Regions from separate parts of the Superficieibacter sp. HKU1 genome, predicted to be linked through region 3. Evidence: predicted binding sites of a transcription regulator. Region 3 holds the regulator's gene; each other region holds the start of a gene.

Region 1 (2,208 bases), 140 kb from region 3:
ACGGATTCAGCGGATCGGCCTGGGCGCTGACCAGGATCGCCCGGCGCTGATCGCGCGCCGTTCCCTGCACCACCGGCACGTCCGGGGCCAGTTTGTACTGCATCAGCGTATCGGCAGGCACGACATAGCTGCGGAACCAGACATCGGAATCGCCGAGGCGGAAAAGCGGATCGTGATCGCCCGCAGGCGAGCCGAGAATAAATACGTTATTCCGTGCGCCGCGCCACAGGAAAGTCACCCGCTTATGGGTGGCATCGACAGGCTCAACCAGCGGCGTTCCCTGCTGGCGACGGGCCTGCCAGAATGCCTCGGTAGAGCCACCCGCCTGAAGTTCACGGGCCAGCTGCTGCAACAGCGGGCTGACCGGATCCAGTACCTGCGTTCTGGCAAGGGAAGCGGTTTCTTTGATCCGCCAGCTAAAGCGCCAGCGTGTCCCCTCTTCGCCATGTAACATCAGCGAGGATGGCTGATTCAGCGGCAGAGAAAATAAGAGCGTTTGTTCACTGTCGCCCGGCTCCCCTTCCAGCAACGTGCGCAAACGGCGGTTATTCCGGTCAAGAAGACGCGCATCGGTCACGCCGCTCAACGTCGCGGAAACATAATTTTCACCCAGCGCCGGGAGCAGAAAACAAATTTCGCCGCTGGCGTCAAATTTGCCCTGCTGTTCACCCTGCACCGACATGGAATCACAATTCGCGGCAAGCGCAGGCGTCGCGCTCAGCCCGATTAACACCCCACTCCACGCCATTTTCATTACCGCAATCTTCCTGATGAAATTTGTAACAACGCTAATGCAAATGATAACAATTTGCAATATCATTAGCGCCATTTACGTTTTCATGTTCCGGTATTGACGTCATCAATGCGGGATTTTTTTATGGCATCGTTCACGGGGTTTTATTTAAAACATGTTAAAAAATAATAAGATAATGCATCTCTGGTTAATGAGTATAGCCGCCGCAGCCGTCAGCCATCAGGCGCTGGCTGCCGAGGAAACCATGGTCGTCACGCAGGGAAACAGTGAAGATCCCACCGCGCCGCTGAAAGGGATGGTAGCGACCAGAACGCTGTCGGCGACCAAAACCCCGGCGGATCTGGTCAAAACGCCGCAGTCGGTCTCCGTTGTCACGCGCGATCAGATGGACGCGCTGGATGTCACGTCCGTGTCGCAAGCGCTGCGCTACACGCCCGGCGTGTTTACCGAATATCGCGGCAGCTCCAACCGTAACGATGAAGTGTTCGTGCGCGGTTTTAGCTACGTGCCGAAATTCCTCGACGGCCTGAGCTTCGGGGCCACCGCCTCATCGCAAACCGGCACCGTCGATCCGTGGCTGCTGGAGCGGGTGGAACTGGTGCGCGGCCCGGCCTCCGTGCTGTTCGGGCAGGTTAACCCTGGCGGCCTGATTAGCATGACCAGCAAGCGTCCCACCAGCGAGGCGGTTCATGAAGTGCAGTTTCGCACCGGCAATCACGATCTGGCGGAAGGCGCGTTTGATTTCGGCGGCCCGCTGAGCGATGACGGACGGGTGCTGTACCGCCTGAACGGTATCGCCCGCACGCAGCATAATCAGGTGGAAGATTATAAAGAAACGCGGATGGCGATTGCCCCGGCGATCACCTGGTTTCCCAACGATCAGACCCGCTTTACCCTGCTGACCAGCTACCAGAAAGATCCCGATGCCGGTTACCGTAACTTCCTGCCGTATTACGGCACGGTGGTCAGCGCCAATGGCCAGTATATTCCGTGGGATTTTAACGTCAGCGATCCGAACTACGATCAGTCCTGGCGCGAACAGACGATGGCAGGTTATGAATTCGAGCATCAGTTCAACGATGTTTTCACCTTCCGCCAGAATGCCCGTTACGCCACTATCAAACAGAAGTATCGCTATCTGGTGTATGCCAATAGCGCGGCCAACAGCACGCTGCTAACCCGTCGCGCGCAGCACGAAGAGCGCGAAACCAATGAATTCGGTCTTGATAACCAGCTTGAAGCGCATCTGGCGACCGGGATGCTCGACCATACCCTGCTCGGCGGGCTTGATTATAAATCCAGCCACGATAAGCAGTATCTGGGACGCGGTGCCGGTAGCCAGTACGATCTGGACTGGACGCAGCCGGTGTATGGCGTCAACGTTGATGAAAGTACCTTTGCCACCATGACCAACGAGCAGCAGAATCTCGATCAGATGGGGGTTTATCTTCAGG
Region 2 (2,208 bases), 2.3 Mb from region 3:
TCCCCGCCAAACGTCAGGGTCTGATTAACCCACAGATCAACCGGAATATTGACTTCTGAATGCAGGTTGGTGTCGTAGAGTGAAATGGTCGAAAACCCTTCATTGCCAGGGCTAAAAATTCCCGCTATTCCGCCGGAGAGACCTTCATTAAGACGAGAATTTCGTGTTTTTTCAAACTGAATGTAGTTATTGGTGGTGACGCCGCTGTCCCATGCGCCGGTATATTTCAGATTGAGCGTCTGGCGGTAAAGCACGTTGGTTTCTTTACCATAATATTTTTTCACCAGCGCATTACTGTTGGTATTTTGCGTATCGCCAGCATACAGGTTTCCCTGACGGCTGTAGCCTGCGCCCAGTTCCAGCGCCTGCATCGGCATAAATTCCCAGCGCAGGGCTGAATTAATGTCTTTATTAATAAAGCCTTCACGGCCCGAAGGATAAGTCCCCGCATAGGTGCCAATACGCGGTGTGGTATGGCTTTCATTGATGTCCTGAGCATCTGCCTGCGTTTTATTCCAGTTGCCGTAGAGCCGCAGGGTCAAATTATCAGCCAGCGCACCGCTTAAACTGCCGTTGTAGCGTTTGGTGCTGCCTTCGGATTTATGCTGGGGAACGTTGTAATAGGTGTTGAGGTTGCCGTGCCACTCATCCGTCGCAGGTTTGGTAATAATATTGACGACACCACCCATAGCGCCGCTGCCGTACATCGCCGCCGCCGGGCCGCGAATGACCTCGATGCGGTCAATCATTTCTGGCGGTACCCAGTTGGTATCACCTCGTGTATCTCGTTCATCGCTCCAGCCATAGCGCACCGAGTTACGACTGGATACAGGCATACCATCGATCAGGATCAAGGTGTTCTCCGGACCCATACCCCGGATATCAATCTGGCGATTATTACCGCGCTGGCCGCTGTTGGAATTCCCGGTGAGATTCACACCTGGCATGGTGCGGATAATTTCAGAAACGTCACGCTGAACTGGATTTTTTTTGATAGCTTCGCTGTCAATGATCGAGACGCCAGGCGCCTGTAACGTCTGCTCTTTGGCCGTTACTACCATTGTTTCACTACTGTTTTCTTCCTGCACGTTGGTCGCCAGTTTTTCACTCTTTTGATCCACGTGCGTTTTTACTGTTTCCTGATTTACCGTCGTATCTACGTCGTTAGCATTTGCCAACGGTACGACAAGATTACCTGCCATCACGGTACCCAGAAGCGATAATCGATACGCATTTTTTATCATCATAGTAGCCACTTACCCTTTAAAATTTGCGCAAAATAATTTATTGGTAATGATTTTTATTTGCAATAAAATAATGATTATCATTATCATATTTGGTAGTGGCTGTTATTGTTATTCCTGTTTTAAGACCTGGGAATTCACTGCAGGGACCTGTCGCTTTAGCGGCGGTCAGGGTGCATATAAAGGATCGTCAGGATCAACTCACGTGTTTATGGTCTATGGTTCGGTAACGATAAATCCAAAAGGCTAAGGATATTTGTGGTCCTGTTGACGGAGGTTGAGGCGGTTTTAACGAGGCCGATCTGTCTTATTCGTCTGAAGAACCCGCTGACTTAGCACAATTTTTGAGACGCACTACCTGACCAGAGAGAGCAAGTAAATGATTATGCTATGTAAAGCCTGCGGCACCTCTTTCGAAGCCACCGATGCCTCACCAGCACAGTGCAAAATTTGTGAAGATGAGCGTCAGTTTGTACCGGTGACAGGACAGGCATGGATCGGTGTAGACCGTTTAAGCGCTTCACACTCTAATAAATGGCAAAAGCACGAGCCTTATCTCCTCAGCCTCAAAACCGTACCCAATTTTGCCATTAATCAGCGCGCTTTTATTCTGAGAACCCCGGAGGGAAATATTCTCTGGGACTGTATTGCTAATCTCGACGATGCCACAAAAACGTTAATTTCTGCACTGGGCGGACTAAAGGCTATTGCTATCTCCCATCCGCATTACTATACCACCATGCAGGATTGGGCTGCCGAGTTTCATGCGCCGATTTATCTTCATGCCAGCGATAGCGAGTGGATCATGCGTGACAGTCCCTGGATCACACTCTGGGAAGGCGACACCCTGACGCTGGCGACTGGCGTCAGCATAATACGTCTCGGCGGACATTTTGCCGGCGGCAGCGTGCTGCACCGGGCGCAGGACGGCGGGATACTGCTGGCAGGCGATATCCTCCAGGTG
Region 3 (2,208 bases):
GCTAGGTAAGGATGTCGCCGATGTGCATGACATTGCCAAAAGCAGCAAAGAAGATCTCGCGGGCTACGATATTCTGCTGCTGGGCATCCCTACCTGGTACTACGGTGAAGCACAATGTGACTGGGACGACTTCTTTCCGACCCTGGAAGAGGTAGACTTCAACGGTAAGCTGGTAGCACTGTTTGGCTGCGGCGATCAGGAAGATTATGCCGAGTACTTCTGTGATGCGTTAGGCACCATTCGCGATATCATTGAACCGCGCGGCGCAACGATTGTGGGTCACTGGCCAACGGCAGGTTATCACTTTGAAGCGTCAAAAGGCCTGGTTGATGACGATCACTTTGTCGGCCTGGCCATTGACGAAGACCGTCAGCCTGAACTGACCGCAGAGCGCGTAGAGCAGTGGGTGAAGCAGATCTCTGACGAACTGCACCTGAGCGATATCATCAACGCCTGATGCTGATATGACGCGACCTTCCGGTGGCGTCATACTGATAGATATAAGCAATCAAAATAATTGCTACAATTTTTTAACTTTTCAGTACACATCTGTACAATAGCCACTGATTTAACGAGGTCAGCACCGTTTTACGGGCCGCCCTCGCTTTAAACGCTAACTTTGTCTGATACTTGCAGTTTTCAATCAGGCATGGCAGTTCTATAATGAGAGGCATTATGAGCGATGCACTCTCTGTAAATACTTCCCTGTGGGGAGTGAATCTTATAGCAACAGGACAGATTCCGCATGACTGACAATAATACCGCATTAAAGAAAGCAGGCCTGAAAGTCACGCTTCCCCGGTTGAAAATCCTGGAAGTGCTTCAGGGACCTGACAATCATCATGTCAGCGCGGAAGATTTATACAAACGCCTCATTGACATGGGCGAAGAGATTGGCCTCGCCACCGTCTACCGCGTTCTGAACCAGTTTGACGATGCTGGCATTGTTACCCGCCACAATTTTGAGGGCGGAAAGTCCGTTTTCGAACTGACCCAGCAGCATCACCACGATCACCTGATTTGCCTCGACTGCGGCAAAGTGATTGAGTTCAGCGATGACTCAATTGAGTCCCGTCAGCGTGAGATAGCCGCTAAACACGGTATTCGTCTCACTAACCATAGCCTTTATCTGTATGGTCATTGCGCTGAAGGCGACTGCCGTGAAGACGATAACGCCCATGAAGGCGTGAGCAAGTAACCGCATCACAAGCCAGCCTCCCCGGCTGGCTTTTTTTTATTCCCCGCCCTGCCCGTATATTCAGATTTCATCAATACTTTTTATATCTGCGGTTGGCTAGTATGCCCGCTTTCAGGCGTTACGCCTGTAGACCATGAAGTTGACAAGGATCGCGTCATGCCGCAATACGCCCCCCACCAGAAGGCGCTTGCCCATATTCTGACTATTTTCGATGATGGCGCTAACAAACGTCGTTTACCGCGTTACAACCACCTGACCTTTCAGACAGATAAGATTTGTTTGATCTATTACGGTGATTATTCGCTGTTGCGCCGCCGTGATGAGCTGCTGATGACCCGCTCACAGGCTCCCGGCATCGTCGGTCTGATCCTGCCCGGTACGGCGCAACAGTTTGTCACCATTCGCGCAGAGAGTGATTGTGACTATCAACTGGTCAGCCATGATGCTTTCTTTACTCAGATTGCGCAGCAGCAGGCCCACCAGCAGATGTATACCCTCTTGCTGACGCAGATTACGTGGCAATACCAGCGGGAAGAATGGCTGTTTGGTTACAATAGTCTGGTGACGGTCCAGGGGGCAATTTTGCTTCTTGATCGGCTTGAACCAACGATCCGCGCCGGTACGAATGTGGCCGATTTCGTGGTTAAGTCGACGAACTTATCGCGGAGTATCGTCATGAAATCAATGGCCTTTTTGCGCCAGCAAAACGCGATTGAAATTAATAAAGGCAAGCTTATTCGAATCAACTATCTTCCTGATATTCGTTAAAAAACCCGGCTCGCTTGCGCGGCCGGGTTGGAAGACGGCTGTCTGCATCAGAAGATAGTAAATGGCGCGATAACCATAAATTTCACATCGCGCTCATCCTGGAAGATGTTGCCGTATCCGCCACCGTAACTCGGGATGTCAGAGTGGTTGTCATACTCGGTGAAGTGAAGTTTAAACATCGTTCCTTTCGCCCGGCCATCCTGAAGGGTATAAACCGCATCCAGACTGTATGAAGACTCTTC
Region 4 (2,208 bases), 1.6 Mb from region 3:
GCATTGCCACGAATTCGTTCGAGACCAGTTTAGTCGCCATGATGCTACCGACCTGCAACGCTTCGTGTGCCGGAACACCCATCACCCAGGCAACCGGGTAGAAGATATAGCCGAGGATTTCCTGGAAGGAAACGCTATGGCCGAACCAGCCGGTGACGGTGGCGAACAGGGCATTCAGCGCAGCAATGAGGGCGATAAAGCCAATCAGCATCGCCGCAACGATAATGGCCACTTTAAACCCTGCCAGAATGTATTCACCCAGCATTTCGAAGAAGCTCTGGCCTTCGTGCAGGTTGGACATCTGGATATTTTCTTCATGCGCGTCAACACGGTAAGGGTTGATCAGCGACAGAACAATAAAGGTACTGAACATGTTGAGCACCAGCGCGGCGACGACATACTTAGGTTCAAGCATGGTCATATACGCACCGACGATAGACATGGATACCGTAGACATTGCCGTTGCCGCCATGGTGTACATGCGGTTACGCGACATCTTGCCGAGGATATCTTTATAGGCGATAAAGTTCTCGGACTGTCCCAGAATCAATGAGCTGACGGCGTTAAAGGATTCCAGCTTGCCCATGCCGTTGACTTTGGAAAGCAGGAAACCAATCGCACGAATCACCACCGGCAGCACACGGATATGCTGCAAAATACCGATCAGCGCGGAGATAAAGACGATAGGGCACAGCACTTTCAGGAAGAAGAATGCCAGACCTTCATCATTCATTTTGCCGAAGACAAAGTTAGTCCCTTCGTTCGCAAAGCCAAGAAGCTTTTCGAACATTTCGGAGAAGCCTTTCACAAAACCCAGGCCAATATCCGAGTTAAGGAAGAACCAGGCCAGTAAAACTTCAATCACCAGAAGTTGAACGACATAGCGAATGCGAATTTTTTTACGGTCGCTGCTGACCAGCAGAGCGAGCAGCGCAACAACGACTAACGCCAGGATAAAGTGCAGAACGGCGGACATATTTGCTCCGAATATGAGGCAGGTTTAGTTTTCGTGCACATTCTATGTAACAACACCAAAGAAAACGAGATCAAACCCGCAATATAGTAAGTTCCTGTGAGCAATCTCAAAAAAGGTGATCTACCAGACATTTTAATTATGTCACCGGAAAGGGTGAAATGTTGCGCTGATGTACTACTCTGTTAACATTAGCACCGATAACTAAAACAAATACCATTCCACCAGACATCCAGCCCGGCTATTGTTTCCGCCTATCAGAGAAATCAATTTCAACTTTATAAATGATCTTGATAATCATTCTCATTTTGATAGCATGAAACATAGCAAAGGCTATATTTAGAGGCAAAGAATGAGCAACAGTCGCGTTGAGAGTACTACTGGTAGGGCCGCGCGCAGGCTAAGACTGGCGCTAATGGGGCCAGCATTCATTGCCGCTATTGGCTATATCGATCCGGGCAACTTTGCTACCAACATTCAGGCAGGGGCGAGTTTCGGCTATCAGCTGCTGTGGGTGGTGGTGTGGGCGAACCTGATGGCGATGCTGATCCAGGTGCTTTCTGCCAAACTGGGTATCGCTACCGGCAAAAACCTGGCGGAACAAATCCGCGATCACTATCCGCGTCCGCTGGTCTGGTTTTACTGGGTGCAGGCGGAAATCATCGCCATGGCGACCGATCTGGCGGAATTTATTGGCGCCGCGATTGGTTTCAAAATGCTGTTAGGCGTTTCGCTGTTACAGGGTGCGGTGCTGACCGGGATCGCGACTTTTTTGATCCTGATGCTCCAGCGCCGCGGGCAAAAACCGCTGGAAGTGGTGATCGGTGGACTGCTGCTGTTTGTTGCGGCAGCCTATATTGTTGAACTGATATTTTCGCGCCCGGAAATGGCGGCCCTGACGCGCGGCATGATTATTCCTTCGCTGCCGGGAACAGATGCGGTATTCCTGGCGGCAGGTGTATTGGGGGCGACTATCATGCCTCACGTTATTTATCTGCACTCTTCTCTGACCCAGAACCAACACGCCGGTACGCGTAAAGAGCGCTACTCCGCGACCCGCTGGGACGTGGCGTTTGCGATGACCATTGCCGGATTCGTTAACCTGGCGATGATGGCAACCGCGGCGGCAGCGTTTCACTTCAACGGCCACACCGGAATTGCGGATCTGGAAGAGGCCTATCTGACGCTGGAGCCGCTGCTCAGCCATGCGGCGGCAACCGTATTCGGGCTGAGTC

Evidence for each region. The regulator Fur, encoded in region 3, represses iron uptake genes when iron is present. The targets are predictions, from matches to a motif close to ATAATAATGAGAACNACTATCAA.
Region 1: P0H77_RS06850 (TonB-dependent siderophore receptor) is a predicted target of Fur. The motif match lies at 792-814, and genes of this name have one in related genera.
Region 2: P0H77_RS19775 (TonB-dependent siderophore receptor) is a predicted target of Fur. The motif match lies at 1,312-1,334, and genes of this name have one in related genera.
Region 4: P0H77_RS15270 (Nramp family divalent metal transporter) is a predicted target of Fur. The motif match lies at 1,264-1,286, and genes of this name have one in related genera.

Annotation. Positions count from the first base shown of each region.
Region 1 is NZ_CP119754.1:1,420,841-1,423,048, reverse strand. It holds gene P0H77_RS06855 (alpha/beta hydrolase-fold protein) at 1-754, opposite strand, end outside; gene P0H77_RS06850 (TonB-dependent siderophore receptor) at 909-2,208, shown strand, end outside.
Region 2 is NZ_CP119754.1:4,155,412-4,157,619, reverse strand. It holds gene P0H77_RS19775 (TonB-dependent siderophore receptor) at 1-1,244, opposite strand, end outside; gene P0H77_RS19770 (MBL fold metallo-hydrolase) at 1,624-2,208, shown strand, end outside.
Region 3 is NZ_CP119754.1:1,557,235-1,559,442, reverse strand. It holds gene fldA (flavodoxin FldA) at 1-457, shown strand, start outside; gene fur (ferric iron uptake transcriptional regulator) at 746-1,198, shown strand; gene P0H77_RS07495 (helix-turn-helix domain-containing protein) at 1,355-1,966, shown strand; gene chiP (chitoporin) at 2,014-2,208, opposite strand, start outside.
Region 4 is NZ_CP119754.1:3,196,675-3,198,882, reverse strand. It holds gene nupC (nucleoside permease NupC) at 1-976, opposite strand, end outside; gene P0H77_RS15270 (Nramp family divalent metal transporter) at 1,326-2,208, shown strand, end outside.